DNA from 4 places in the Promicromonospora aerolata genome. Region 3 is predicted to be linked to each of the others. Evidence: riboswitches for the same ligand, from Rfam matches in the RefSeq annotation. Region 3 holds a riboswitch; each other region holds the start of a gene.

Region 1 (7,493 bases), 3.6 Mb from region 3:
CCGTACTGCGGCAGCTCCCGCGAGCAGCCGCCGCCGGAGCTCTGGGACGGGTACCGGGTCCGTCTGGAGGCACCGGACGTCAGCGAGCAGATCACGCAGTCGCTCTGGTACACGTGGTTCGAGTGCATCGACACCTCGGAGGAGGCGTTCGTGGCCCTGCTCGGCCAGGAGGTGCCGCTGCTGGACGCGGGCACGGTGACCGACGAGGGGTTCCTCCGCCGGGCGGGCCGGGTCCTGCGGGCCTCCGGTCCGGTCCGCTGGGACGTGAAGCTTCCGACCTACTCGGCGGCCTCGTCGATCGAGGCGCTCCGGCCGGCGGTGTTCCGCGGCCTGCTGCGCAGCTACCACGACTACTTCGGCGACCTCGAGCCCGGCCCCGCCCTGAAGATCCTCGACGGCCTCGACCTCCCCCCGGACACCGAGCACCTCACGGAGCTGCGCACCGTGCTCGCCGCCGGGCACTCGAGCCACGTCGCGAGCCCGGAGGCGTGGGCCGCGGCGCAGCGGCCCTGACCTCTCAGCAGGCGGGCATCAGTAGGTAGGCATCGCCGGGTCCACCTCGCGCGCCCAGGCCAGGATGCCGCCCGCGACCGACCGCGCGTCGAGCCCCGCGTCGCGCAGCCGCCGCGCCACGCCGGCGGACCGGGCGCCCGACTTGCACAGCACGTGCACCGGGCGGCCCGCCGCCCAGCCGGCGACGTCGTCCACCACCGTCGTCGCGTCCTCCCCGGCGAAGGCGCCCGAGGGAACGAACCGGGCCTCCGGCAGGGCGGCGAGCTCGACCTCCCACGGCTCCCGCACGTCGAGCACCACCGGCCCGGAGCCGTCGGCGCGGAGCTCGGCCAGCTCCCGTACCGAGACCGCCGCGCCGTCCGACGGCGGCAGCCCGCAGAGCACCGCGTACGGGTCCGCGTCGCCGTCGCCGGCCAGCAGCGCCGTGACGGGTTCCCGGGCCGGATCCCGCCGGACGGTGAGCCGGCGCCACGTGAGGGCCAGCGCGTCGTACGTCGCGAGCCGCCCGAGCAGGTTCTCCCCCGCCCCGGTGATGAGCTTGATCGCCTCGGTCGCCATGACCGAGCCGAGGGTGCCGCACATCGCGCCGAGCACGCCTCCGGCCGCGCAGTCCGGCGAGGCGCCGGCGGGGGCGGGTCCGGGAACACGTCCCGGTAGGTCACACCCTCGGTCCCCTCCGGTGGCGCACCCCAGAACGTGGCGACCTGTCCGGTGAACCGGTAGATCGCGCCCCAGACGCACGGCAGCCCCAGCACCTCGGCGGCGTCCGACACGAGGTAGCGGGTGGCGAAGGCGTCGGTACCGTCCAGCACCAGGTCGTAGCCCGACAGCACACCGAGCGCGTTGGCCGTCGTCAGGCGCTCGCGGTGCTCGACCACCTCGACGTGCGGGTTGACCTCCGCGAGCGCCGCCCGCGCCGACGCCGTCTTGGCCAGACCCACGTCGGAGGTGCCGTGGATCACCTGGCGCTGGAGGTTGGAGGTCTCGACGACGTCGTCGTCCACGATGCCCAGCGTGCCCACCCCCGCGGCGGCGAGGTAGAGCAGGGCGGGGCTGCCCAGGCCGCCGGCGCCCACGACCAGCACGCGGGCGTTCGCCAGCCGGCGCTGCCCGGCCGGACCCACGCCGGGCAGCACGAGATGCCGGGCGTACCGGGCGAGCTCGTCGCGGCCGAGCTCCCGGCCGGTCCCGACCAGTGGGGGCAGCGTGGTCACAGCGCCAGGTCCAGGTTGTCGCCGACGTGCACCAGGCCGTCGGCCGGGGACGACGCGAGCGCCCGCTCCCGGCGCGGGGGGCGTCCGGCGTGTGCGGCGTCGTGCCCGGCCTCCACGGCGAGCCGCATGGCACGGGCCATGCGCACCGGGTCGGCGGCGCGGGTGACGGCGGTGGCGAGCAGCACGCCGTCGCACCCGAGCTCCATGGCCAGTGCGGCGTCCGACGCCGTGCCGATGCCCGCGTCCAGGATCACCGGGACGGAGGAGGCGGCGGCGATCGCCTCGATGTTGCGCGGGTTGGCGATGCCGAGCCCCGAGCCGATGGGCGATCCCAGGGGCATGACCGCCGCACAGCCCACGTCCTGCAGGCGGCGGGCGACGATCGGGTCGTCGTTCGTGTACGGCAGGACGGTGAAGCCGTCGTCGACCAGGGCCTTGGCCGCCTCGACCAGGCCGATCGCGTCGGGCAGCAGCGTCACGTCGTCGGCGATGACCTCCAGCTTGATCCAGTCGGTCTCGCACGCCTCGCGAGCGAGCTGCGCGGTGAGCACCGCCTCGCGCACGGAGAAGCAGCCCGCGGTGTTCGGCAGGGCGCGGATGCCGAGGCGCGCAAGCAGCCCCAGACGGAGGGGTCGCCGGTGCGCGCCGGGTCGTCCGAGGGTCTGGGGCGGGACACCCGGCGCATCGCGACGGTGGTCAGCTCGGTGCCCGACGCCACGAGGGCGTCCTCGAGGGCGAGCAGGCTCGCCGCTCCCCCGGTGCCCATGACGAGGCGCGAGCCAAGGGCCGTGCCCGCGATGGTGAGTGGTGTCTCCATGCTCAGCCTCCCTGGACTGCGGTGACGACCTCGACGCGGTCGCCGGGCCGGACGAGCGTGGTGCCCCACGCGCCGCGCGGCACGACGGCGTCGTCCAGCGCGACGGCGACGCCCTGCGGCGCGCCGTCGACCACGAGGTCGGGCAGGAGCCGGGCGACCAGGTCGACGATGGGCAGCGGGCCGTCGAGCGGGTACGGCTCGCCGTTGACGACGGCGGTGCCGGTCGCCTCGGGGTGCGGGTGCTGCGTGGACGGAGCCGTGGTCATGCTGTGCCTCCTCGAGTCGTGCTGTAAACATCGGCGAACCTGCGCGGGTCCGCGAACCGGGCCGTGGCCTCGACGGCCGCCAGGGCCTCGGTGCCGCCCGGTGCCGCACCCAGCGCCTCGTCGACGGCGGCCGCCGTCAGCGCCGTGAGCAGGATGCCGTTGCGGTGGTGTCCGGTGGCCAGGTAGAGACCGTCGGCCGCCCACCCCAGCAGCGGTGTGTTGTCGGGGCTGCCGGGCCGGGACCGGGTGGTGGTCTCCAGCAGCACGGCGTCGTCGAGGCCGGGCAGGAGCACGCGGGCGTCGCGCAGCAGGGCGAAGACGTCGCCGGCGCGCGTCAGGTGGTCGTCCTCGCGCTCGTCCGACGACGCCCCCACGACCACCTCGCGCCGCCCGTCGGGCCGCACCGCGCGGGGCGCCGCGTAGACGGGGCGCCCCTGGACGGTGCCGCGCACGACGACGGCGGGCGACCGGTCGGCGTCGGCGTCCAGGCGCAGCGTGGTGCCGGGCACCGGGCGCGTGGGCGCACCCGCGAACAGGGCGCCGCTCGCGTGGCCGGCGGCCAGGACCACCGTGCCGGCCGCGTACCTGGTCCCCGCCTCGTCGACCGCGCCGACGACCGCGCCGTCCGCCCAGGTCAGCGAGACCGCGGCGCGGCGGACGAGGCTCGCACGCGCCACCACGACGGCGGTGAGCGCGTCGTGCACCGCACGCGGGTCGACCTGGTGGTCGCGGGGCACCCAGGCCGCGCCCGCCAGCCGCTGCCCGACGGCGGGCTCGCGGCGCCGTGCCTCGTCGGGCGAGATCTCCGCCGAGCCGAGGTCCCACTCGCGGTGCAGGTCCAGCAGCCGGCGCAGCACGGCCAGGTCGTCGCCGTCGTAGGCCACGGCGAGCGTGCCGGTCGTCTCCAGCCCGACAGCGCCCGGCGGCAGCCCGGCGGCCCGTTCGAGCGCTTCGGCGAACGCCGGCCAGAGGGCGAGGGAGGCGGTGCCCAACCGGGCCAGGCCCTGTTCGCCGAAGCCCGCCTCCATGACGGGTGCGAGCATGCCGGCGGCGGCATGCGTGGCCCCGTCACCGGGCGCCGGGTCCAGGACGACGACGTTCGCGCCGGTCTCCAGCGCCCGCCAGGCGGCGGTCAGCCCGATGATGCCCCCGCCGATGACGAGGACGTCGCATCTTCGGCTGCTCACATGACTGCTCACGTGTTCTCCCTTCGCTGGCATGACCCAGATCAGGTTCGACGGTCGGCGCTCACGCCCTCTCAGCCCCGTGCGGGGCTCCCGTGCACCCGACAACCATAGCCCCGCCCACGGGGTGCCCCGACCGGGACGGGAGGCACGGCGGAGCGCGGTGTCTGTCTACACTCGCGCTCGTGGACCCCCGAACCCGACTCGCAGACGCCCGCCTGTACCTGTGCACGGACGCGCGCCAGGACACGGACGACCTCGAACCGTTCCTGCACGCGGCGCTGGAGGGTGGCGTCGACGTCGTCCAGCTCCGGGACAAGTCCCTGGACGCGGCCCGCGAGGTCGAGCTGCACGCGCTCGTCGCCCGGGTGGCCGCCGAGCACGGCGCCCTCTGGGCCGTCAACGACCGCGCCGACATCGCGGGACTGAGCGGTGCGCCGGTGGTGCACATGGGCCAGGACGACCTCCCGCCGCACGCCGTGCGGGCCCTGCTGGGCGACGAGCCGGTCCTCGGCCGCTCCACGCACACCCTGGACCAGGCGCTGGCCGCCGAGGCGGACCCGCGCGTCGACTACTTCTGCGTCGGCCCCCTGTGGGCCACACCGACCAAACCGGGCCGCGCCGCCGTCGGCCTCGACCTGCTGCGGGACGTCGCCGCCCGCGAGCCGGCCACACCCTGGTTCGCCATCGGCGGCATCGACGCCACCCGGCTCGACCAGGTGCTCGACGCCGGGGCGCGCCGCATCGTCGTCGTCCGTGCGATCACCCGGGCTTCCGACCCCCGCGCGGCCGCGGCCGCCCTACGCCGCCGGGTCACTGGTTCGACTCGATGAGATCGGTCGCTTGGGATGAGATCGGTCAATCAAGCGACCGATCTCATCCCAAGTGACCGAAGTCAACCTGGTCGTGGACAGCGCCTACTGGCCGGTGAACACGAACGGCGAGCCCGGCTCCTTCTCGATGTCCCCCTCAGCGGAGTTGGTGACAGTCACGTTCGACAGGATCGCGTTGCCGCGAGCGCCGGCCATCGCCAGGATGCCGGACCCGTTGTTGGACCGGTCGATCCGCACGTCCGTGATCCGCACGTCGGGGATGTTCCCGCCACCGTTCTTGAACTGGATGCCGTCGTACGTGGAGTCGACGATGTCCGTGTCCCGGATGGTGACGCCGACGATGTCGTGCGTCTGCGGGAAGATCGTGATCGCGCCGAACTCCTGGTCCTCGTTCCAGAAGGCCCCGCCGGTGCGATGGAGACCGTTGTTGGCGATGAGCGTCGTCCCCGAGAACGGCAGGGGGTCGTGGTCGGTCGCGAGCATGATGCCGGGGTAGTTCATCGTGTCGGAGATCAGGTTGTTCTCGATCGAGTTGTCGTAGCCGCCGTAGATCGCGATGCCGTTGGCGCGCCACGGGAGCTGCACGGTGTTGTTGCGGAACGCGTTGTCGTGCCCGATGTCGACGTTGCGGTCCTTGACGTAGGGGTTGGCCCAGACGGCGAGCGCGTCGTCGCCCGTGTTGCGGAACGTCGAGTTGAACACCGTCGAGTTGCGGGTGCCGTTGCTGAAGTTGATGCCGTCCGCGTAGGTGTTGCGGATGCGCATGCCGGAGAACTCGAGGCCGTCACCGGGGCCCCAGAGCTCCGGGATGTTCGAGTAGTCGCGTCCCACCCACACGCCGACGTTCGCGTGCTCGATCCACACGTCGCTGATCTTCGTGTTCTTGCCGAACCGGCCGTTGAGGCCCACGCCGCCCTCGGCGTTCCCGTCGCCCCCGCGGATGCGCCCGGAGCCGAAGATCGCGATGTCGGAGATCTGGACGTTGTCGTCGATGTCGAACCCGAAGTTGCCCTCGTGCGGGTGGTTGATCACGCCAGGCGCAAGGTGCGGCTCGATCAGGCTGTACAGCTGGGAGTGCCACATGCCCGCGCCGCGGATCGTGACGTCGCTGATGCCCACCTGGTTGTGCACGCCGCGGTCCAGCGGGTCGTCCGTGAGGATCTTCTTCTCCTGGCGCCACTGCCCCGCCGGGATCCACACGCACTCGATCTCGCCGTCCTGGTCCGCGGTCACGGCGGCCTGGATCGCGTCCGTGTCCTCGAGCCCGTCGTTCGGCACCGCGCCGTACTCGGTGATCGAGACGCATCCGGCCGGCTGGGCCGACGGCGGTGCGACCTGCTCGAGCTCGACCAGGTCGATGATGTAGAACGCGGCGTCGTCGCCGGCGTCGCGCTGGAGCCGGAAGACGGTGCCGGCGGGGAAGGACCGGCCGAGCAGCGCGTGGGACTCGTCGAAGAGGCGGCGCGCGTCGTCTCCGGGGGTGTTGGTCAGGCCCTCGGGCTGGTCGGTGTTCCCGTACAGCCACGAGTGCTTCGAGGAGAGCGTCAGCTTCTGCACGAACTCGCCGTCCGCGTAGAGGCTGATGGTCTTGTCCTGTCCCCCGCCGCCGGGTGCGTCGGGGATGGAGCTGCGCACGACGATCGAGTTGGTCGGGTTCGTGGAGGTGAGCTCGACGTGCTCACCGGTGGCGTTCAGCCGCACGGACTCGCGGCCCGACGACTCGGTGGCGAAGTTCGTGTGGCCGAACGTGCGCAGCGGGTCCGTCTGCAGGAGCGTGCCGGTGTACCGGCCGTCCTCCGCCTCGTAGGTGGTGTACGGGACGGCCGCGCCGCGGCCCACGGTCACGGCGAGCGTGCCGGTGTTGTTGTCCTCGTTCGTCTCGTCGACGACGTCGGTCGCGTCGGCCGTCGCGGTCACCGTGGCCCCGCCGTTCGTCGCCGTCCACGCCCCGTCCGGCGTGACGGAGACGGTCTCCCCGGCCGGGACCGCCGGTGTCGTGGCGTTCAGCGTGCTCGCGCCCGCGACGACGCGGGTCACCGAGCCCGCGGCTGCCTGCTCGTTCCCGCGGTTGCGCACCTGGACCGTGAAGCTCACATCCGCGCCGACGGCGGGGTTGGCCGGGTTCGACGACACGGAGACGACCTCGAGGTCGGGGCCGGGCGCCTCGTCCACCACGAGCTTCGCCGCGGCGGTGAACGCGTTGTCGGTCTCGTCCTGCTCGGCCACCGTGTTCGCCGGGTCGACCACCGCGCCCACCGTGTACTCCCCCGCGGGGCGGGTACCGGCCTCGACCTCCACCTGGGCGCTCGCACCGGGCTGCAGGGCCGCGACGTCCGCCGAGCCGACCACGGTGCCGCCGAGCCTCGCGTCGAGCGAGGTGCCCGACGACGCCCGGACACCCGTGTTCTCGACCGTTGCCGTGAGGGTCACGGGGGTGGTCGCCGTCGGCGACTCCGGGGACGCCGTCACCGCGGTGACGGTGAGGTTGGGGTTGGGCGCGGGGGCGCCGTAGACCTCGAACTCGGCGACCTGACCGTTGCCCGCACCGGTGTTGCCCGTGAAGCGCAGGCGCACGTCGGTGACGGTCCCGGTCAGGGGGACGTCCACGAGGTTGCCGCTGCCGGGTGCGAACGCGTACCCGGCGGACGCCTCGAGCTCCTGCCAGG
Region 2 (7,493 bases), 1.2 Mb from region 3:
TCCGCGAGCGCCGCCTGGTTCTGTGCCCCGCCGAACTCATCGCGGATGTCCTGCGAGATCCGCATCGAGCAGAACTTGGGCCCGCACATCGAGCAGAAGTGCGCGGTCTTCGCGGCCTCGGCGGGCAGCGTCTCGTCGTGGTATGCCTCGGCGAGCTCGGGGTCGAGCGAGAGGTTGAACTGGTCCCGCCAGCGGAACTCGAAGCGGGCCTTGGACAGGGCGTCGTCGCGGTCACGGGCACCGGGGTGCCCCTTGGCGACGTCGGCTGCGTGCGCCGCGATCTTGTAGGTGACCACGCCGGTGCGCACGTCGTCCCGGTCCGGCAGGCCCAGGTGCTCCTTGGGCGTGACGTAGCAGAGCATCGCGGTGCCGTACCGGGCGATCTCGGTGGCGCCGATGGCCGAGGTGATGTGGTCGTACCCGGGCGCGATGTCGGTCACGAGCGGGCCGAGCGTGTAGAACGGCGCCCCGTCGCAGAGCTCCTGCTGCCGCTCCACGTTCTCGCGCACCAGGTGGAAGGGGACGTGTCCGGGTCCTTCGACCATGACCTGGACGTCGTGCTCCCAGGCGCGCTTCGTCAGCTCGGCGAGCGTGTCGAGCTCGGCGAACTGGGCCTCGTCGTTCGCGTCGGCGAGCGATCCCGGGCGCAGCCCGTCGCCCAGGGAGAACGCGACGTCGTAGGCCGCGAAGATCTCGCAGAGCTCGTCGAAGTGGGTGTAGAGGAAGTTCTCCTGGTGGTGGGCCAGGCACCAGCCGGCGAGGATCGACCCGCCGCGCGAGACGATGCCGGTGACGCGGTCCGCGGTGAGGGGCACGTACCGCAGCAGCACGCCGGCATGCACGGTCATGTAGTCGACGCCCTGCTCGCACTGCTCGATCACGGTGTCCCGGTAGACCTCCCAGGTCAGCGCGCTCGCGTCGCCGTTCACCTTCTCCAGGGCCTGGTAGATCGGCACCGTGCCGATCGGCACCGGCGAGTTCCGCAGGAGCCATTCCCGGGTGGTGTGGATGTCGTCACCGGTGGACAGGTCCATGACGGTGTCGGCGCCCCACTTGGTGGCCCACTCGAGCTTTTCCACCTCCTCCGCGATAGAGCTGTGGACGGCGGAGTTGCCGATGTTCGCGTTGACCTTCACCAGGAACGCCCGGCCGATGATCATCGGCTCCGACTCCGGGTGGTTCACGTTGTTCGGGATGATCGCCCGGCCGGCGGCCACCTCGCTGCGCACCAGCTCGACGTCGCAGCCCTCGCGCACCGCGACGAACCGCATCTCCGGCGTGATCACGCCCTGGCGCGCGTAGTGCATCTGGGTGACGGTCCGGCCGGGGACGGCCCGGCGCGGCCGACGTCGTTCGCCCTGCCATTCCTGAGAGGCGGCACCCCGGCGGACGGCGCCGCGGCCGTCGTCCGTCAGGTCACGACGGCGACCGTCGTACTCCTTCGTGTCCCCCCGGGCCACGACCCAGGGTTCTCGGGCCGGCCGCAGCCCGCGCACCGGGTCGGAGCCCGGTCCCTGCGTGCGGTAGACCCGCACTGGCTCGTTCGGGGTGCCGTCGGGCGACGGCGCCAGCGTGATCTCGGTGACCGGCACCCGCAGGCCGGCGTCGTCGTGCTGCGGGTGGTGCTCGGCGTCGTGCGCCGTGTCCCGCGCGGTGTCGTACTCGTACGCGAGCATGCGGGACTGGGTGTTCTCCATCATGAGACTCCTGCTTCCTACGCCGGTGTTAACCGGACAGGTTCAACGGTCCCGGGCCGTCCAGCCCGATCTCAGCCCCTGCGCGAGGCACCCGTGGGATCGCGACGACGTTAGCACCCGACGGCGGCTCGATCACCTGCGGGTAAACCCTTCTGTCCCGGCCGCGGTTCTGGTAAGGAAGGTCAACGGCTCGCTCCACCCAGTAGTGGGCCCGGGACATGGAGGCAGGCATGTCGAACCGAAGAGAGCTGCGAACGAGGGCGTTCGCGCTGGCAGCGACAGGAGCGCTCGTGGTGCAAGCAGGAATCGTGGCGAGTGCGGTGCCGGCGACGGGCGCGCCCGAGGCAGGCACGACGGCGTCGGACAACCAGATCACGCTGACCACCTGGGACGGGTATGGCGAGCTGCGCGCGGGCAGCTCCGTGAACCTGCGGCCGGGTGCCAAGGGCGGGCTCGTGCTGCGGAGCGCGGGCGACACCGTGGAGTACACCGACCCGTTCGGTGACGGCACCCCCGTCACCTACGAGACGGGCAGGTGGACGTCGCCGGTGGTCGAGACGGAGTACCCGATCGACGAGTCCGTGAGCTCGTGGAACGCCGTCACGCCCACGGGCACCTGGGTGGAGATCGAGTTCCGCGGCCGCAAGGCCGACGGCACGTGGACCAAGTGGTTCGTGATGAGCCGCTGGGCGTCGGGCGACGAGTTCGCACCCGCCGACGGCAGCGTCGGCGACATCCACCGCACGTCCGTGAACGGCCAGACCGACGCCGACGCGTACCTCTTCACGGACACCTACGTCGCGAAGTCCGGCCACGAGCCGAACGCGTTCCAGACCCGGGCCACGCTGTACCGGCCGGAGGGCACCCGGGTCTCCCCGCGGCTGGACACGGTGAGCACGATGACCAACGAGTACCTGCCCGACTCGCACTACTCGGGCACGACCGACTTCACGCTCGGGCGCGCGGTCGAGCTCGACGTGCCGCGGTACAGCCAGAACATCCACCGCGGCGAGTACCCCGAGTTCGGCGGTGGCGGTCAGGTGTGGTGCTCGCCGACGTCGTCCACGATGGTGCTCTACTCCTACGGACTCGAGGTCCCGGCCGAGGAGCTGGAGGGCATCGAGGCGCCGAACGGTGACCCGCAGGTCGACTACGCCGCCATGCACACCTGGGACTACGCGTACGAGGGCGCCGGCAACTGGCCCTTCAACGCGGCGTACGCGAGCACGTTCGGCCTGGAGTCGTTCGTGACCCGGCTGCGCTCCCTCGCGGAGGCCGAGAAGTTCATCGAGGCCGGGATCCCGCTCATCCTCTCGATCAACTTCGAGGAGGCAGAGATGCCGGAGGCCGGATACGGCACCAACGGGCACATCGTCACGCTGGTCGGGTTCACCGCTGACGGCGACCCCGTCATCAACGACCCGAACAAGGCGAGCAACGAGGCGGTGCGTTCGGTGTACACGCGGGAGAACTTCGAACGTGTCTGGCAGACCTCGACCGACGGCATCACGTACGTCTACCACCCGAGGGACGTCAAGCTGCCGCGCAACCTCCCGGGGGTCACCGCGAACTGGTGATGGCGTAGGCGCCGGTCGTACTTCCGTTGGTCGAGCTTGCCGAGGCCTGGCCTCGACAAGCTCGACCCCGACGAGAGCACGAGTTCAACCCAGGGGTGGCATCGCCGCACCAGGACGGCTCCGTAGCGTCGACGCAAGTCGTTCGCAGACCGGAGGTCGTCGATGGGTATTCAGGTGCAGTCACTGGGAAAGCGGTACGGGCGCACCTGGGCGGTGCGTGACCTGTCGTTCGAGGTACGGCCGGGCAAGGTGACCGGGTTCCTCGGGCCGAACGGGGCGGGCAAGTCCACGACCATGCGCTCGATCGTGGGCCTCGACCGGCCCACCCGCGGCGGGGCACTGATCGACGGAACGCGGTACGCCAAGCTGAGTGCTCCGCTGCGCGAGGTCGGGACCCTGCTCGACGCGACGTCCGCGCACCGGTCCCGCCGCGCCGTCGACCATCTGCGCACGGTTGCCGCGACGCACGGTTTCTCCCGGGCAAGAATCGACGAGGTGCTCGAGCTGACCGGGCTCGAGAGTGCCGCCCGGCTCAAGGCGGGGAAGTTCTCCCTCGGGATGAGCCAGCGCCTCGGCATCGCCGTCGCACTGCTCGGTGACCCGCACACGTTGATCCTGGACGAGCCCGTCAACGGGCTGGACCCGGAGGGGGTGACGTGGATCCGCGGACTGCTGGGATCGCTCGCCGCCGAGGGCCGCACGGTGTTCCTGTCCTCCCACCTGCTGAGCGAGCTGGCACTGGTCGCCGACCACGTGGTGGTGATCGGGCGAGGCGAGCTGATCGCGGACGCGTCGATCGCGGAGCTGACCTCCCACGCCGGTCGGACGCTCGAGGAGGCTTACATCGACCTCACCCGGGACGCCGTCGAATACCACGGCGGCAAGGCGGGCAAGGACCACGCCGGCGGCGCGGACGGAGTCCGGTCGTGACGGTCGCGACACGGGCAGTACACGCCGAATGGGTGAAGTTCCGTTCGCTCCCGTCGCACCCGGTGACCGTAGCCGTCGCGTTCGCCATGATCATCGGGCTTGCCGCGATGCTGCTGTCGGCCCAGGACCGCGACGGCGCGGTCCCCGCGCCGACGCCGACCGAGCTGCTGGCCGGAGTGCCGTGGGCGCAGTTCGTGCTGGCGGTGCTCGCCGTCGTGATGATCTGCTCGGAGTGGGCATCAGGCACGAGCAAGGTCACGTTCCTGGCCGTGCCGACCCGGTGGCCGGTGCTGGCCGGGAAGGCCACGGTCGTCGGCACGGTCGGACTCGTCGCCGGCGCCACCGGCGGCGCGACGGCCTTCGCCCTGGCCTCTGCCTCGGGAACCGACCTGGGCGTGGAACTCACCCTCACGGTCCGGCTGGTCGCCGGCGCAGGGCTGTACCTGGGCACCATCGCTGTGCTCGCGCTCGCGATCGGGGCGATCGTCCGTGACCTCGCGGGCTCGATCCTCGCGGTGGTCGGGTTCCTGTGGGTCATGCCGTTCGTCGCCGCCATGATCCCGGTGCCGGAGGTGCGGGAGCTCTCGGTCTACCTACCGGCGTCGGCGGGCGTTCTGCTCCTCGCGCCCGACGGCGCCGCCACCGAGCTCACGCCCTGGGGCGGCTACGCCATCCTGCTCGCCTGGACGACAGCCGCACTCGCCGGTGCCGTCGTCACGCTGCGAGGCCGAGATGTCTGACCACTACACGCACCTTGGAGGTAACCCGGTGACCCGCCGAAGCACCCCGGCCCGTCCCCTCTTCATCGGCGCAGTCGCCGCCGAGGCCGTGAAGCTGTGGACGCTGCTCTCGCACCGCGTGCTCGCCGCCGTCGCGCTGCTCGTGATCATCGGCACGGGTGCGCTGCTCTCGTTCAGCATGCGGTCCCGGCTCGCCGACCCTCGGTTCGCCGGGCAGACGATCACCGCCGATCCGACGCAGTTCGTGGACAGCGTGCTGTGGGCACAGATCATCGTCGCCGTGCTCGCCGTGCTCTCGGTCACCGGCGAGTACACCTCGGGACAGGCTCGGCTCTCGCTGCTGGCGCTGCCGACGCGGTCACCATGGCTCGCCGCCAAGGCCGTCGTGCTGGCCGCTCTCGGATTCCTGATCGGCGTGATCGGCGCGGCGTGCAGCCTCGGCCTCTCGATGCTGATCCTGCCGGGGTCCGGCGTCGTGTACGCGCCCGATCCCGGAGAGGCCGCCGTACTCGCGCTCCGTTCGGGGACGTACCTCGCGGCCATTGCGGTCCTCGCCACTGGTCTGGCGGCCGCGCTACGCCACGTCACCGGCGCGCTCACCGCCGTCCTCGGGCTCCTGATCGTGGCACCGCCGCTGCTCTCGTCGATCCCGGGAGTCCGGAGGGCCGCCGACTACACCCCGACCTACGCAGGGCGCAGGCTCATCTCCGACCTCCCCTCCGCCGCGCAGTTCGAACCCTGGGTGGGGTTCGGCGTCCTCGCTCTGTGGGCAGTCGTCGCGCTGCTCACCGCGGGTGTCCTGCTCCACTCGCGTGACGCCTGACCTGTGGCAGCGCGCAGAATGGACCCGGACATGAGCCGAGAACCCAGCGCGAGGACGGGGACGATGACGACCGAGAGCCTGCGGGTCGAGGCGGCTGACCTGACCCGTCCGCCGTCGCCCCTCGCCGTCCGGCTGCGCCGGCATCCAGGTGCCGTGGACGTCGCTGTGACGGCCGCCGCGGGACTTCCGCACCTGCTCGCGCTGAGTCTTCGCGCCGACACCGCGTGGTGGGGGTATCTGCTCCTCGCGGTCGCCACCGGGGTCCTGCTCGCGCGCCGCCGATGGCCGCTCACGGTGCTGGTCGTCGCAGCTCTGGCCGGCGCGCTCAGCTCGCTCACGCAGCCGGGGTTCGGTTTTCCGACCATCCCGTTCGCCATCGCCCTGTACACCGTCGCCTCCCGCCAGACGACGACCCGCACGCTGGTCGGCTACGGCACGGCGATGGCGGTGGCCATGCTCGCCACCGTCCCCTACTCCTTGAACGGGATCCGCCCGGAGCTCGGCTCGCTGATGCACCCGGTGGCGCTGATCGCCCTCGCCGCCGGGTTACTGGTCAAGGGCCGGCGCGATCACACCCGCTGGCTCACCGAGACCGTGAACCAGCGGATCGAGAACGCCGCCCTGACCGAACGCGGCCGAATCGCCGCCGAGATGCATGATCTCGTGGCCCACTCGCTCACCGTCATCGTCACCCTCGCCAACGGCGCGACCAGCGCAGCGCGGAAGCACCCCGAGCAGTCACGGGCGGCCGTCGAGCAGATCGCCGCGGTCGGCCGCGACGCGCTCGGCGACATGCACCGCACCCTGGCCCTGCTCCGCGACGCCGACGCCAGGCTGGACGCAAACCTCCACCACTCCGGCGACAACCTCCCGACCCTGGAGGAGCTGGCCGAGGGTTTCCGGGTCGCGGGCCTCCCTGTCACGCTGACCCGCACGGGGCCCGCGCTGCCGGCCGACTCAGCTCTCCGGCAGGCCGTCTACCGCATCACGCAGGAGTCACTGACCAATACGCTCCGCCACGCGCACGGCCCCACCGGGGCGACGGTGGCAGTCCACCACGCCGACGGCGCCGTCGTCCTCACCATCACGGACGACGGCGCGCCGGTCACCCGGCAAGGCCCGCCCGGACACGGGCTGGTCGGCATCCGCGAGCGTGCCGCCGCCCACGCCGGCGACGCCGAGTCCGGGCCGCGTCCCGGCGGTGGCTGGCGCACCCGGGTCATCCTGGGTACTCGCGGGACGAGCGCCGGCCCGGGCTCCGGAGGGACGAGCACCGAGCGGAACGACCCCACGGATGTCTGAGCTCAGCCCCCGGATCCGAGTGCTCCTCGTCGACGACCACGCCCTGATTCGCACCGGTAACTCGCTGGTGCTTGCCGCGACCGATGACATTGCCGTCGTCGGAGAGGCGGGTACCGGGGAGGAAGCCGTCGTGCTCGCGGACACCCTCCGGCCGGATGTGGTGCTCATGGACGTGCGGATGCCCGGGATGGGCGGCATCGAGGCCACCCGTCGCATCACCGGGGCAGTTCCCGGGACGAAGGTCGTCGTGCTGACCACGTTCGACCTCGACGCGTACGCCTTCGAGAGCCTGCGCGCCGGTGCCAGCGCCTTCCTCCTGAAGAGCGCCACATCCGTCGCGCTCACCGACGCGATCCGTACCGTTGCGGCCGGGGACGCCGTCCTTGCGCCTCGTGTCACCGGGCGCCTCATCGAGGCCCACGTC
Region 3 (7,493 bases):
ACCCGGTCGGCCACGGTGGCCGCCTCGGCGTGGTCGTGCGTGACGAACACCGCCGTCGTCCCGGTCTCGACGAGCGCCGCACGTACCTCGCCCGCGAGCCGCTCCCGGAGCTGGCGGTCGAGGGCGGACAGCGGCTCGTCCAGCAGGAGGAGACGGGGCTGCGGGGCCAGGGCCCGCGCCAGGGCCACGCGCTGCTGCTCGCCGCCGGACAAGGTGGGCACGGCCCGCCCCTCGTAGCCGGCCAGTCCCACGAGGTCGAGCAGCGTGGCCACCCGGGCGTCGCGCTCCGCCCGGGACAGCTCCTGGGTCTCCAGCCCGTAGGCGACGTTCCGCCGCACGTCGCGGTGCGGGAACAGCTGCCCCTCCTGGAACATCAGCCCGAACCGGCGCTTGTGCACCGGCAGCCCGGCCAGGTCCTCGCCGTCGTAGACGACACGGCCGCCCGACAGCGGCTCCAGACCCGCCACCGCGCGCAGCAGCGACGACTTGCCGCACCCGCTGGGGCCGAGCAGCGCGACGACCTCGCCGGGTGCGACGGTCAGCGACACGCGATCCACCGCGGTGACGCCGCCCGGGCCGCGGGCCGAGCCCGTCACGACCCCGTACCGCACGGTGACGTCCCGGATCTCCAGCCCGGCCATCAGAACTCCCCTCCGGCGCGTTCGTCGCGCAGCTGCTCCGCCACCATCATCACCGTCGCGGTCAGCACGGCGAGCACCACCGATGCCGCGAGCGCCATCCCGTAGTTCTCCGCGCCGGGCCGTCCGATGAGGCGGTAGATCACGACGGGCAGCGTGGCGCCGTCGGGCCGCGCCAGGAACGACGTCGCACCGAACTCCCCGAGCGACACCGCGAACGCGAACCCGGTGGCCAGCCCGACCGAGCGGAGGGCGATCGGCAGGTCCACCGTCCGCAGCACGCGACCCGGTCCGGAGCCGAGCACCGCGGCGACCTCACGCAGCCGAGGATCGATCGCCCGGAGCACGGGCAGCACGGTGCGTACGACGAGCGGTACGGCGACGACGGCCTGCGCCACGGGGACGAGCAGCCCGGAGGTCCGCAGGTCCACGCCGAGCACGGGTTGGTCCATGGTGATGAGGAACCCGAAACCGACGGTCACCGCGGACACGCCGAGCGGCAGCATGAACAGCCCGTCGAGCGTGCCGACGGCGCGGCGTGCGCCGGGGGAACGCGGCCGGCGCGAGACGACGAGCGCCACGAGCCCCCCGACGACCAGCGAGATCAGCGTGGCGGTCAGCGCGATCCGCAGCGAGGTCGCCGTGGCTTCCCAGACGGTCACCACCAGGGCGTTCCGTTCGCCCGTCGTCCCGAGGGCCACGTAGTTTCCCGGACCCCAGGATCCGTCCGGTTCCCGGAAGGACCGGGCGACCAGTCCGGCGAGCGGCAGCACCAGGAGCCCGACGACGATCGCGGCGCCCACCAGCGCCATCGTCACGTCCTGGGGGGACCGCCAGGACAGCCGCCGGGCCGAGCCGCGGGCGGACACGAGACGCAGGGCCGCCTCGCGACGCCGGCGTGCCCGGGCGGACAGGGCCAGAGCGCCCGAGATGACGACGAGCTGCATGATCGACAGCACCGAGGCGGACCGCAGGTCCAGGAACTGGGTGGTGCGGATCCAGATCTCGGTCTCGATGGTCCCGTACCGCACGCCGCCGAGCACCAGGACCACGCCGAACGCCGTGGCGCAGAACAGGAACACGACCGAGGCCGCCGACACGATCGCCGGTGCGAGCGAGGGCAGCGTCACGGTCCGGAACACCCGCACGGGCCCCGCACCGAGGGACGCGGCGGCCTGCTCGGTCCGCGGGTCGAGGCGCTCCCAGAGCCCGCCGACGGTGCGTACCACCACCGACACGTTGAAGAAGACGAGCGCGACGACGATCCCGGCCAGCGACTCCTCGAGGCCGAGGAACCCGAGGGTGCCGCCGGGTGCGAACAGGGTGCGGAACGCGACGCCGACCACGACGGCGGGCAGCACGAACGGTACGGTCACGAGCCCCCGCACCAGGCTGCGTCCGGGGAACGACCGCCGGTACAGCAGGTAGGCGAGCGGCAGACCCAGCAGGACGGAGAAGGCGGTGCCGAGCACCGCCTGGGTCAGCGTGAAGCGGACGAGCTGCCACGTGCGCGGCCGGAGGAGCACCTCGGTGAACCCGGTGAGGTCGAGCATGCCGTCGGGCAGGAAGCCGCGGACCACGAGCGCGATGACAGGCCAGGCGAAGAAGGTCCCGAGGAAGCCGAGCGGGACCGCGACCGCCACCGCCCAGAGGAGCGGTGCGGAGCCCGTGGTGCCGCGCCGGCTCAACCGAGCACTGTCTCGGTCCACCGCTCGATCCACTCGTCGCGGTGCTCGCTCACCTCGGTGGGCTCCACCTCGAACGGCGCGTCGGCCTGGGGCGCGAACTTCTTCCAGTCGGCAGGCAGCTGCACCGACGGGTCGGCCGGGTACATGTACATCGACTCGGGCAGTGCGGACTGGACGTCCTCGGTCAGCAGGAAGTCGACCAGCTCGCGCGCACCCTCGGGATTATCGGACCCGGTGAGCACGCCGGCGTACTCCACCTGCCGGAAGCACGTCTCCAGCAGAGCGCTGGTGGTCGACTCCGAGCCGTCCTCGCTCACCGTGAACGCGGGGGACGTCGCGTACGACAGCGCGAGCGGGCGCTCGCCGCCCTCCCCCGCACCCGAGAAGTCCACGTAGTACGCGTCCTCCCAGGAGTCGGCGACCTTGACGCCGTTGTCCACGAGCGACGTCCAGTAGCTCTCGAACCCGTCCTCGCCGAACGCGCCGATCGTCGCCAGCAGGAACGCGAGCCCGGGGGAGGACGTGGCCGGGTTGGTCACCACGAGCAGGTCGCGGTACTTCGGGTCCGCGAGGTCGTCCAGGGTCTTCGGCACCTCGAGGTCGGACTTCTCGAACCAGGCCTCGTCCGCGTTCACGCAGACGTCGCCCTGGTCGATCGGGGTGAGTGCCCCACCGAGCTGCTCGGCGCCGTCGGGCAGCCCCGTGGGTGTGTACTCCTCGACCACGTCGGCCTCCAGCGCACGGGAGGCGAAGGTGTTGTCGATGCCGAACACGGCGTCGCCGAGCGGGGCGTCCTGGGTGAGCACCAGCTGGTTCACCAGGGTTCCGGCGTCGCCCGCCGCGCTGACCTCGAGGGTCAGACCGGACTCCTGCTCGAACCGGTCGACGAGCTTCTCGTCGAGCGCCCAGGAGTCGTGGGTCACGAGGGTCACGGTGCCGGACGCGGACGGGTCGCCCGAACCGGTCTCGGAACCGCCGGACCCGGAGCTGCCGCACCCGGCGAGCAGGAGCGCCACGGCGAGCAGCCCGGCGACCGGTCCAGCATGGTGGGTGCCCGCGTGGGCACCGGAAAGACGCAACATCGTGCCTCGACTTCCTCCGCCGGTGTGACCCGGATCAGGTTCAAGGGTCTGCGGTTTTCCGCACTCTCAGCGCCGGGAGGCGCTCCCCTGTCGTTTCCAGGCAGCCTACTGGCCCATCGGGGGCTACGGTGTGAAGGTGGCCCAGATTGAGACGGAACAGACACTCGCCGAGAAGGTCGGCACTCTCGCCCTGACGCTCGCGGCCGGCTGGGTCGCGCAAAAGGCGGTCAGCATGATCTGGAAGGGCGTGACCGGCAACGACGCACCCAACAAGCCGGACGACCCGGAACTGGACCTGGTGCAGGCCACCGTGTTCGCGGCGGTCGCCGCCGGCACGGCGGTGTTCGCCAAGCGGCTGGCGGCGAAGGGCGCGTCGAAGGCCGCCCTGCGGATCGCCGCCCGCCGCTCAGCGCACTAGCCGGCCGGCCCAGGCCCGGATCCGGTTCAGCCGGCCACCTTGCGTGGCCGCCGGGTGAGCAACGGGTCGTGCCCGCGCGGTCGGCCCACGGGCTCGACACCGTCGAGCGCACGCGTCAGCGCTGCCTGCGTGATGCCGGGTTCCTCGGACTCGGCGTGCAGCCTGGTCATGACCTGGTCCGCCGCGAGGCGCAACGGGATGCTCACGCGGTTCGCGGCTTCGAGCAGCAGGTGACCGGCAGTCTCGTCGTCGACCCCGCGCACCGCCATGACGACCCCCTTGGCCTGCTCGATCACGGCCTGGCTCACGAACGCCCGGGTCACCACGCCCTCCGACCGGCGGGTCAGCGCCTCCTTCTGGACCGGTGTGGCGTCCACGACGTAACCGACCAGCTCCGGTGCCTGGTCCGGGCCACCACGCAGGCCCTGACCGATCACGACCACCGACCGCGTACGACCCTTGCGGTCCACGATGCGGTGGGAGCAGGCGAACGGCCGACCCTCCCGCATCGCCTCGGCGGCGGCCCGGACGATCCGGCTCCGGTCGTCCGGATGCTTGCGCGAGCGGAGCGCCTCGAGACAGGGCTCCACCTCGTGCCGCTTCCAACCGTGCATGGTGTAGATCTCGTCGGACCACCACCAGCTGCCCGACATCAGGTCGACGCGGAAGCGGCCGACCAGCAGATTGGTGCCGAGGCCCAGAGCATGTGCCAGATCCCCCGCCGAGAAGCTCGGGGACGGTGCTGGCGCATCGCCTCCGGAGCCGTCCACCACACTGAGCGCGGGCTGCTTGAAAGAGGACATCTCAACCTCCCAGATCCGGTGTGGACTGAGAGCCGCTTCATGACTCCGCGGCATCGATTGTAGAGCGGTTCTCCTCCTTCGACAGCCGGAGGGAGCAGTCGCGGCGCCGGCACGCTGCGAGTGCCCGCCCCTCGTGCCAGCCTGAAGTCGCCCGCAGCGACCGACCGGCACCCGGAGGTGCACCGTGAGCGAGACTCCCCACGACCAGGCGACGGAGCCGGACGCCACGGGCCCGAGCACGAGCACGGCGAGCCTCCTGGCCGCGGGCCCGCTGCGCACCGACGTCGCGGTGGTCGGCGCCGGGCTCACCGGCGTCGTCACGGCACAGCTGCTGGCCGACGGCGGGGCGAACGTCGTGGTGCTCGACGCCGGCACCGCGCGCACCACCACCACGGCTCGCTCGACCGGCAAGCTGTCGGTGCTGCAGGGCACGCGGCTCGCGCAGGTCGCCCGGTACGGGGACGACGTCGTCCGGGACTTCCTGGCGGCCGGGTTCGCCGGCCTCGGGTGGCTCCGCCGCGTCCTCGGCGACCTCGGCGTACCCGTCGACAACCGCGACGACCTCACGGTGGCGACCGCCCCCGAGGAGGTGGCCGACATCGACGCCGTGCTCGCCACCTGCGCACGCCAGAGCCTCGCGGCGCAGTGGGAGGAGGACCCGCCCTATCCCGCACGGACCTTCGGCGCCGTACGCCTGCCCGGGCAGGGCCAGGTGGACCCGCTGCGCATGCTCTCGGCGCTGCGCGCCCGTCTGCGGTCCCGCGGCGTTCCGATCCACGACGGCGTGCGGGTGCGGCAGGTACGCCGGCTCAGCTCCGGCGTCGCGCTCCGCACGACCCGTGGCACGGTGCTCGCCGACCGCGTGGTGCTGGCCACCGGCACCCCGCCCGGCCGCCTGGGCGGCCTCTTCCTCCGGCTGGAGGCCGGTCGCAGCCTGCTCACCACCTGGGACGTCGCGGATCCCGGAGCGCTGCCGCCCGGCTTCACCGAGACCATGTCGATCACGGCGGGCTCCCCCGTCCGCTCGCTGCGCATGGCAGGCGGCCTGCTCATGGTGGGCGGCGAGGGCTACACCGTCGGCAGGGAGCACCACCCCGACCGACGGCTCGCCGCCCTCGACGCGTGGACCCGTGCGCACCTGCCCGTCGGCGCGCCCCGGCACGCGTGGGCGGCCCAGGACTACAGCAGCGACACCGGCCTCCCGCTCGTCGGCCCCGCGATACCGGGCAACGACCGGGTGCTCGTCGCGACGGGCTACGCCAAGTGGGGACTCACCAGCGGCGCCGCGGCCGGGCTGGCGCTCGCCGGCCGCCTCCTCGACGACCCCGTCGAGTGGGGGCCGACGCTCGAGCCCTGGGCGCGCCCGGCCCGGCCGACCCCCCGCACGGCGGCGACCTTCGGCGAGCAGACCGCCGGCTGGGCCTGTGCCACCACCCGTCCCACGGGCGGGCGGCCGGGAACGGTGCACGTGTCCCGGATCTGCCCCCACCTCGGCGGCGTGGTGCGGTGGAACGACCAGGAGGAGTCCTGGGACTGCCCGGTGCACGGGTCCCGGTTCGCCGCGGACGGAACCCTGCTGGAAGGCCCCGCAACGGAGGACCTCGCACGGCGCTGACCAGCAGGTATGCCGTGCAGACGCCAGCGGTTCCGCCGAGAAGCGGTTCGAGATGCGAGTGCTTGTGCAGCCGGAGAACGTAGGAGAACCGGAAGAAGCCCGGTGACGACCCATCTGTGGAGGTCACTGTGCGAGTTCTCGGCGTGAACGCTCTCTTTCATGATCCGTCGGCCGCGCTCGTCGTGGACGGTCACGTCGTCGCCGCGGCCGAGGAGGAACGGTTCAGCCGGCGCAAGCACGGTAAGCGCCCCGTCCCGTTCGCTGCCTGGGAGCTACCGGAGCAGGCGATGCGGTGGTGCCTCGACGTCGGTGGGCTGACGCCCACGGACCTGGACGCGGTCGCGTACTCCTTCGACCCGGCGCTCGCCAAGCCGTCGGACGAGATGGGGCTGCCCGACCCGTGGGACTGGCTGCGGCAGCGGTACGCCGAACGAGCACCGCAGTTCATCGCCACCGCGCTCCCCGGGCTCGACCCGGCCACCGTACGGTTCGTGCCCCACGAGGTGGCCCACGCCGCATCGGCGGCGCTCGCCTCCCCGTACCGCACGTGCAGCGTCATGTCGCTCGACGGCCGCGGCGAGCGCTCGTCCTACCTCGCGGGCCGGTACACCGACGGGCGGCTGGAGGTGCTGGCGAGCCAGGAGCTGCCGCACTCCCTCGGCCTCGTGTACGAGTCCCTCACCGAGCACCTCGGCTTCCTGCGGTCCAGCGACGAGTACAAGGTGATGGCGCTCGCGTCGTACGGGAGCCCGCGGTTCCTGCCGGAGCTGCGCGAGGTGCTGCGGACCACGCCCGACGGCGGGTTCGCGGCCGAGGCCCCCGACTGGTCGCGCTGGACCCGGCCGGCCACGCCCGGCTCGCTGCAGGAACCCACCGGGTCCGGCGGACTGCCGCCCGACCAGGCGGACCTCGCGGCGTCCGTCCAGGTGCGCCTGGAGGAGCTGCTGGTCGAGCTCGCCACGTCGCTGCACGAGCAGACCCGGGACACCGTGCTGGCCATGGCCGGCGGTACCGCGCTGAACTGCGTGGCCAACTCGCGGCTGTGGCGCGAGACCCCGTTCGAGCACGTCTGGGTCCAGCCCGCCGCGGGCGACTCGGGCACCGCCCTCGGCGCGGCCCTCCAGCTCACGGCGGAGGCGGGCGTGCGGACCGAGCCCATGCCCTCGGCGGCACTCGGGCGCTGGTGGTCCGACGACGAGCTGGCCGAGGCCCTGCGCACCGCGCGCGTGCCGTTCACGACTCCCGCCGA
Region 4 (7,493 bases), 2.4 Mb from region 3:
CGGGGCCGTGCCGAGCAGCCGAGCGAGGGCTGACAGGATGGGGCCCATGCGAAGCGTCACCCTTCTCGGCTCCACGGGGTCCATCGGCACACAGGCGATCGACGTCATCCAGCGCAACCCGGACCGGTTCCGCGTGGACGCGCTGTCCGCGGGCGGCTCGGACCTGCCGGCGCTCGCCCGGCAGGCAGCCGCCCTGGGCGTCCGCGCCGTCGCCGTGGCCGACGCCGCCGCGCGGTCCGCCCTGACCATCCTGCTCCGCGAGGCGGGGGCGGACGGCGTCGAGGTGCTCGCCGGACCCGACGCCGCGTCGGACGTGGCGGGCCGGGGGAGCGACGTGGTGCTCAACGGCATCACCGGGTCGGTCGGTCTGCGCCCCACGCTCGCCGCGCTCGCTGCCGGTTCCAGCCTGGCGCTCGCGAACAAGGAGTCGCTCGTGGTCGGCGGCGCCCTGGTCAAGGCCGCGGTCCGGCACGAGGGGCAGATCGTGCCGGTGGACTCGGAGCACTCGGCGATCGCGCAGTCGCTCCGCTCGGGGTCCGCCGCCGAGGTGCGCAAGCTGGTCGTGACCGCGAGCGGCGGCCCGTTCCGGGGGCGTACGCGGGCCGAGCTGCGGGACGTGACGCCGGACCAGGCCCTGCGGCACCCCAACTTCTCGATGGGGCGCGTGGTCACCACCAACTCGGCGACCCTGGTGAACAAAGGGCTCGAGGTGATCGAGGCGCACCTGCTGTTCGACCTGCCGTTCAGCGCGATCGACGTCGTGGTGCACCCGCAGCAGATGATCCACTCGATGGTCGAGTTCGCCGACGGCTCCACCATCGCGCAGGCGGGGCCGCCGCGGATGCTGGTGCCGATCGCGCTCGGCCTGTCCTGGCCGGACCGGCTGCCGGACGTCGACGTGGCGATCGACTGGACCAAGGCCGCCACCTGGGAGTTCACCCCCCTGGACGACGAGGCCTTTCCGGCCGTCCGTCTGGCCCGGCAGGTGGGTGCGGCGGGCGGCACCCACCCGGCCGTCTACAACGCGGCGAACGAGGTGTGCGTGGACGCGTTCCACGACGGTGCCATCGGGTTCCTCGACATCGTCGACACCGTGGCCGCCGTCGTGGAGGAGCACGCGTCGACCGGAGCGGGCGACGCCTCGTCGGTCGAGGGAGTGCTGGAGGCCGACGCCTGGGCGCGTCGCCGTGCGCAGGAGGTCCTCAGCGCCGCCCGCTGAGTCCGGTACTCACCGGGCGGCGTGGGAGTGGTTGACCGGGCCGTGCCCGTCCCACGGGCCCGGCGCCGTGCCGGTACCGCCGATGACCAGGTCGTCGGCGGCACGGAGGGCCCCGGTCAGGTAGTCCTTCGCGGCGCGTACCGCGGGTTCCCACGTGTCGTACCGCGGCCGCAGGACGGCGCACGCCGAGCTGAGCGTGCAGCCGGTGCCGTGGGTGTTCCTGGTGGCGATCCGGGGCGCGGCCAGGGCGACGACGCCGTCCGGCGCCGCGAGGTGGTCCACCGACTCGGCGGAGCCGAAGTGCCCACCCTTCACCAGGGCGAGCCGGGCCCCGAGCTTGAGCAGCGTGCGTGCCTGGTCGGCGGCCTCCGTGGCGTCCCTCGCCTGCTCGACGCCGAGCAGCACGGCTGCCTCGGGCAGGTTGGGCGTGACCAGGTCGGCCAGGGGGAGCAGCTCGTCGCGCAGCACCGCCTCGGCGTCGGGCGCGAGGAGCCGGTGGCCCGACGTCGAGACCATCACCGGGTCGAGCACCACGTACGGCGCGGGCCCGGCGGACCGCAGCTCGCGCAGGGCCGCCGCGATCGCCCGGGCCACCACGGCGTCCGTCGTCATGCCGATCTTCACCGCGTCCACCGCCACGTCGGCGAACAGGGTCGCCAGCTGCGCGGTCACCATGTCGCCGGGCACGGGCATGACGCGTGCCACCCCGGTCGTGGACTGCGCCGTCAGGCCCGTGAGCACCGCACAGCCGTAGCCGCCGAGTGCCGCGAAGGTCTTCAGGTCGGCCTGGATCCCGGCCCCGCCGGAGGGGTCGGAACCGGCGATCGTCAGCGCCACGACCGGATGACCGGGCGGGCGGGTCCGTACGACGGCGTGGGGCAGAGCAGAGCCCATGAGGCGTCCCTTCGCTAGCACTACCTAGATCAGGTTCCACGGGTGCTTCTCAGCCAGGCTGTCGCCCGGCGCCCCGCGCCAACGGACCCACCCTAGGGCCGGGACGGTGGTGTGCGGAACGTGTCCGGGTCGAGGGGGCGGTAGGGCACGGGGACTGCGGCCCTGACTCGCGGTACTCGGTACGGCGAGTCAGGGCCGCAGTCCGCCGTTCAGCCGCAGTCCGCCGTTCAGCCGCAGTCCGCCGTTCAGCCGCAGTCCGCCGTTCAGGAGCCGGACGGGCTCGAGCCCGCACCGTGCTGCAGCCCGTCGACCAGTAGATCGAGCATGCGCCGGCCGTGGCCCGGCTCCTCGTCCTCCATGGGCAGGGACAGCTTCGAGACCGCGTACAGGAGGTCCTTAGGGCTGGCCACGGCGCGGATCTCGCCGGACTTCGTCGCGGCGTCGAGCAGCGAGCCGAGCGCCGGGCCCAGCCGCCCGAGGAAGTAGGCGGGAAGGGCGTCGAACGCGGGGTCGCCCGAGTGCAGGGACGACGCGAGCCCGCGCTTGGTGACCAGGAACTCCGTGTACCGGTGCAGCCACTTCTCGAGCGCCTCGACCGGCTCGTGCACCTCGGCGAGGGCCGGGGCGGCGTCCGCGCAGGCGTCGACCTCGTGCTGGAACACGGCCTTGACCAGGTCGGAGCGCTTGGGGAAGTGCCGGTACAGCGTGCCCACCCCGACGCCCGCCAGGTCGGCGATCTCCTTGGCCGGCGCGTCCACGCCGGACGTGCCGAAGGCGGCCTTGGCCGCGTCCAGCAGTGCGTCGACGTTGCGCCGCGCGTCGGCGCGCCGCGGCCGCGGCGCTGTGTTCTGGGTCACTTCGCTCCGATCCCTTGCTATCCGGAAAGGCTTTCCATATAGTTTCTGGAAGAGCGTTCCGCTTAGGTCGAGTCTACGACATCGCGCATGCGCTCACCAGACCTCGAACCCCAGGAGGACTCCATGCAGTACCGCAACCTCGGGCGCACCGGAATCAAGGTCAGCCCCTACGCGCTCGGCGCGATGATGTTCGGCGCCGTGGGCAACACCGACCACGACGCCTCGATCAAGATCATCCACAAGGCCCTCGACGCCGGGATCAACGTCATCGACACGGCCGACGCCTACTCGCACGGCGAGTCCGAGGAGATCGTGGGCAAGGCGCTCAAGGGCCGGCGCGACGACGTGGTGCTGGCCACGAAGGTGCACCTGCCCATGAGCGACGACCCCAACCACCGCGGCAACTCCCGCCGCTGGATCATTGCCGAGGTCGAGAACTCCTTGCGCCGCCTGGGCACCGACCACATCGACCTCTACCAGATCCACCGGCCCGACCCCGAGACCGACGTCGAGGACACGCTGGCGGCGCTGACCTACCTCATCAACTCCGGCAAGGTGCGGGCCATCGGCTCGTCCACCATGCCGGCCGCCGACATCGTCGAGGCGCAGTGGGTGGCCGAGCGGCGCGGGCTGGAGCGCTTCCGCTCGGAGCAGCCGCCGTACTCCATCCTGAACCGCGGCATCGAGCGGGACGTGCTGCCCGTCGCCCAGCAGTACGGCATGGGCGCCCTGGTCTGGAGCCCGCTGGCCGGCGGGCTGCTCACCGGTCGGTACCGCAGGGGTCAGGCCAACGACACGCACCGCGCGCAGTACGGGTTCGAGCACCTGCGCGACGAGCACCGCCTCGACGTCGTGGAACAGCTCATCCCGGTCGCCCAGGAGGCCGGAGTGCCCCTGAACCACCTTGCCATGGCGTTCGCCATCGCCCACCCCGGCGTCACCTCCGCGATCATCGGCCCGCGCACCATGGAGCACCTCGACAGCGCGCTCGCGGGCGTCGAGGTGGCCCTGAGCGACGAGCTCCTCGACCGGATCGACGCCATCGTCCCGCCGGGCACCGACGTCGGCCGCCTCGACATGGCCTACGACCCGCCGGCCCTCCAGCAGGCGCCCCTGCGCCGTCGGCCCGCCGACCAGCGGGCGGCGGCCTGACCGTGCACGGCCGGGCCGCACGGCGTCCCACGCGAGAGGAACTGTCATGACGCACCAGCAACAACCCATCGGGACAGGGTTCACAGCGGCCTCGACGGTCGACGACGTGCTGGCCGGCCTCGATCTGACCGGCAAGAACGTCATCGTCACCGGGGGGCACTCGGGACTCGGCCTGGTCGCCACCCGGGCGCTGGCCGGGGCCGGCGCCTCGGTCACCGTCGGCTCACGCGACACGGACCGCGCGGCGGCAGCCGTCGCCGGCATCGACCGGGTCGAGGTCAGCCGGCTCGACCTCATGGACCCGGCGTCCATCGACGTGTTCGTCGCGCGCTACCTCGGGTCGGGGCGCCCCCTGCACATCCTGATCAACAACGCCGGCTATCCGGCGCCCGCGGAGATCGTGCGGGACGGACGCGGCTACGAGGCGCAGTTCGCGACCAATCACCTCGGTCATTTCCAGCTCAGCCTGGGGCTGCACCCCGCATTGCGCGCCGCCGGCGGTGCTCGGGTCGTCACCACGACGTCGGGCGCGCAGCGGATGTCGGACATCCTGTGGGACGACCCGAACTTCACGCGCGGCGGCTACGACCCGGGCCTTGCCTACGCCCAGTCCAAGACGGCCAACGTGCTGTTCACGGTCGAGCTGGACCGGCGCTGGTCCGGCGACGGCATCCGCGCCTTCGCGCCGCACCCCGGCGTCATCGCCACGACGTCGTTCAACAGCGCGGTGGGTGTCGAGGCGCAGCGTGCCCAGGGCCTCATCGACGACGCCGGCCGGCCGGTGATCGACCCCGAACGCGGCAAGAAGACGGAGGCCCAGGGCGCCGCGACCATCGTGTTCGGCGCCACCAGCCCATTGCTGGTGGGAATCGGGGGCCTCTACCTGAACAACAGCGACGTCTCGCAGCTCGACGACGACCAGCCGCCGCCCACGGCGCAGGAGATCACGGCCGACGTCGTGTCCCACTCGGTCGACCCGGAGTCGGCGCGGCGCCTGTGGACCCTGACTGAGCGCCTCCTGGCGGGCTAGTGGATCTGGGCCAGATCCGTGCTACCCAGTGCGCGCTACCCAGTGATTGGGCCGGAAATCTCCGAGGTTTCGGGCCGAATCGCTGGGTAGGCGCGCCGCCGGCTCAGCGGCCCCGCGTCCAGTTGAACACCGCGATGCCCGTCACCAGGGCGCCCACCGTGACCAGGGCCGTGGCGGCGACCGCCTGGACGCCGTCGATCAGCGCGGCGTCCAGGGCGACCTGGACGGTGCCGATCAGGGCGTAGACCCCGGCGAACACGGTGATGGCCGAGAGCGTGCCGTCCATCAGCCGACGGCGTCCGCGCTCGCGCTTCGCCTCGGCGGCCCGCTCCCGGTCCCCGTGCAGGCGCTCCAGGGCGGCCAGGCGCGCGGCGATGGGCTCCTGCAGCAGCTCGCGTAGCCGCTCGGTGACCACGGCGGCCTGCTGCTCGAAGTGCGACGCCTGCAGCAGCTGGTTCAGCATCCTGGACTCCAGGGCGGAGGCGAGGAACGTGGGTGACGTGATGGTGGTCAGCGTGGTGCGCACCTCCGAGGCGAACTCGTGCAGGCGCAGCTGTTCGCGCGTCAGGCGTTCCTTGCGCTCCGCGAGGTCGGCGCCGTTGTTCACGTCGTGGTCGGCGAGCATGGTGGCGACGAGCCGCAGGTGATCCGCGAGCGTCGCGTTCCACGCGCTGAACAGCCCGTTGAGGCTGGCGACGAACTCCGCGAGCGAGCCGTACTGGGAGATCTTGAAGTGCGCGGTGCCCACCAGCGCGACGGTCGTCGAGTTGGTGGCCACGGCCACGACGTCGCCCAGATGGCGCACGCCCTCCAGCAGGACGGGGTTGCGCTGGCGCAGGGTCCAGTCGCACAGCGTGGCGGTGCCGTAGGAGACGGGCTGGAGCAGCACCTGGGAGCCGAACGCGGCCAGCAGCTCGTCGCCCATGTTGACCGGGGTGCGCTCCGCCGGGGCGGCGGCCGGCCCACGGCCCCGGCTCGCCTCGTAGACGGTGGTGACCACGTGCGCCCGGCCCTGGGCGATCTCGGTGCCCGCACGGACCAGGTCGGTCGTCGCGCGCTGGAGCAGGTCGGCCAGGTCGAACAGCCGCTCCGGCGGCGGTCCGTCACCGTGGTCGACGTCGACGGGCGCTCCGTCCGGAGTCATCCACCGCACCCGGATGTCGGCGTGGAGGTTGGACAGCCGGAACCGGGCGTCCCGGACCTGCTGCGGGGACTGGTCCTGTGCGGAGTACCGGAAGCGGACGTAGTGGTTGCCGAACTCGGTGAACCGCACATCGCAGGACAGCTCGGCGATGAACGACCCGTCGGGCTGCTCCAGGCGCACGTTCGGCATCGACATGGACACGCCGCCGTAGGGGCGCGCGGCCCGGTCGACGCTCGCCCACACATCGTCCATCTTGAGCCGGCCACGTACCGCGAGCGCCTGGACGCCGAGCAGCCGGGGCCGCTCGTCGCGGTCGGCGAGGGTGCGGATCGCTGCCACCGCGGCGGACGGCCGGATGTCCCGCAGGCCGAACGGGTAGATGTAGACGGTCCGTAGCCGGTCGAGCGTGAGCCAGGTGGCGTCGAGGTTGCGGTGGAGCTCCGTCAGGTGCATCCGGTAGGAGCGCAGCTCGCTGGCCAGGATGTAGTTGAGGTGCCGGTCGGTCTCGGCGGCGCGCAGGCCTTCCAGCGCCGGACCGAGGCGCACCGGGTCGCCGGTCATCGCGTCGTCGGCCGCCCGGGCGGCGTCGGCCAGGGCGCGGAAGTAGCGGATGCGGGTCACGGCCTGTGGCACGAGGGCGAGGCGGAACGGGGAGGCCAGGTCGGGGATGGCGCGGGCGGCCCGGAGCAGGTCGGTGCACCGTTCGCCGGCCTGTGTCGCGGCGTCGGCCACGCGGGCGAGGTTGCCCGCGCTGCGGGCGGCCGAGGTGTGCATCTGGGTGATCAGGGTGCGCAGCAGCACGGCGACGGCGTCGCCCTCGGCCCGGCAGACGTCGTCCGGCGCGCGGTCGCGGCAGGCCGCCCAGGTCTCGACGAAGGCGCGGAGGGGGACGATGATCCGTCCGTGCCGGAAGGTGTACTGCAGGGCGTCGCTCGCCTGTGACCAGAGGTAGACGCCGAGCAGGGCGGCGGCGCGGGGCTGGGTCACGACGGCGGTCAGTGCGGCGGCGGTCTGCGGCCCCCTGGGGTCCCCGGGCAGCGGGTGGCGGCGGTTCGGCGCCTCGCCGTCCTCGCCCATGTTCCAGCGGGACGCCGCCCAGACCGCACTGACGTCGACGCCGATCTCGCGGAGCTGCCGGGCGACCCGGGAGTCGCCGTCGGCCGCAGGCCAGGCCTCGGTCTGGAACATCGACGTGAG

The links. Region 3 has a riboswitch for thiamine pyrophosphate ahead of ACFSL2_RS18895 (thiamine ABC transporter substrate-binding protein). Riboswitches for the same ligand answer to the same signal wherever they lie in the genome.
Region 1: linked by a shared signal. The riboswitch ahead of thiO (glycine oxidase ThiO) and the one ahead of ACFSL2_RS18895 (thiamine ABC transporter substrate-binding protein) in region 3 are both predicted to bind thiamine pyrophosphate.
Region 2: linked by a shared signal. The riboswitch ahead of thiC (phosphomethylpyrimidine synthase ThiC) and the one ahead of ACFSL2_RS18895 (thiamine ABC transporter substrate-binding protein) in region 3 are both predicted to bind thiamine pyrophosphate.
Region 4: linked by a shared signal. The riboswitch ahead of thiD (bifunctional hydroxymethylpyrimidine kinase/phosphomethylpyrimidine kinase) and the one ahead of ACFSL2_RS18895 (thiamine ABC transporter substrate-binding protein) in region 3 are both predicted to bind thiamine pyrophosphate.

Annotation. Positions count from the first base shown of each region.
Region 1 is NZ_JBHUHF010000001.1:592,917-600,409, reverse strand. Features, by position in the region: gene ACFSL2_RS02640 (hypothetical protein) at 1-513, shown strand, start outside; partial or broken gene ACFSL2_RS02635 (ThiF family adenylyltransferase) at 532-1,727, opposite strand; partial or broken gene ACFSL2_RS02630 (thiazole synthase) at 1,724-2,544, opposite strand; gene thiS (sulfur carrier protein ThiS) at 2,547-2,810, opposite strand; gene thiO (glycine oxidase ThiO) at 2,807-3,997, opposite strand; TPP riboswitch at 3,999-4,101, opposite strand; gene thiE (thiamine phosphate synthase) at 4,180-4,827, shown strand; gene ACFSL2_RS02610 (CARDB domain-containing protein) at 4,912-7,493, opposite strand, start outside.
Region 2 is NZ_JBHUHF010000001.1:3,069,871-3,077,363, forward strand. Features, by position in the region: gene thiC (phosphomethylpyrimidine synthase ThiC) at 1-1,700, opposite strand, end outside; TPP riboswitch at 1,695-1,800, opposite strand; gene ACFSL2_RS13765 (C39 family peptidase) at 1,928-3,274, shown strand; gene ACFSL2_RS13770 (ABC transporter ATP-binding protein) at 3,449-4,204, shown strand; gene ACFSL2_RS13775 (hypothetical protein) at 4,201-4,944, shown strand; gene ACFSL2_RS13780 (hypothetical protein) at 4,973-5,767, shown strand; gene ACFSL2_RS13785 (sensor histidine kinase) at 5,831-7,069, shown strand; gene ACFSL2_RS13790 (response regulator transcription factor) at 7,062-7,493, shown strand, end outside.
Region 3 is NZ_JBHUHF010000001.1:4,241,283-4,248,775, reverse strand. Features, by position in the region: gene ACFSL2_RS18905 (ABC transporter ATP-binding protein) at 1-641, opposite strand, end outside; gene ACFSL2_RS18900 (ABC transporter permease) at 641-2,347, opposite strand; gene ACFSL2_RS18895 (thiamine ABC transporter substrate-binding protein) at 2,323-3,408, opposite strand; TPP riboswitch at 3,403-3,507, opposite strand; gene ACFSL2_RS18890 (DUF4235 domain-containing protein) at 3,545-3,826, shown strand; gene ACFSL2_RS18885 (PAS and ANTAR domain-containing protein) at 3,853-4,629, opposite strand; gene ACFSL2_RS18880 (FAD-dependent oxidoreductase) at 4,814-6,244, shown strand; gene ACFSL2_RS18875 (carbamoyltransferase family protein) at 6,388-7,493, shown strand, end outside.
Region 4 is NZ_JBHUHF010000001.1:1,863,380-1,870,872, reverse strand. Features, by position in the region: gene ACFSL2_RS08495 (RyR domain-containing protein) at 1-33, shown strand, start outside; gene dxr (1-deoxy-D-xylulose-5-phosphate reductoisomerase) at 47-1,219, shown strand; gene thiD (bifunctional hydroxymethylpyrimidine kinase/phosphomethylpyrimidine kinase) at 1,229-2,113, opposite strand; TPP riboswitch at 2,103-2,199, opposite strand; gene ACFSL2_RS08480 (TetR/AcrR family transcriptional regulator) at 2,377-2,970, opposite strand; gene ACFSL2_RS08475 (aldo/keto reductase) at 3,094-4,122, shown strand; gene ACFSL2_RS08470 (SDR family NAD(P)-dependent oxidoreductase) at 4,169-5,152, shown strand; gene ACFSL2_RS08465 (hypothetical protein) at 5,256-7,493, opposite strand, start outside.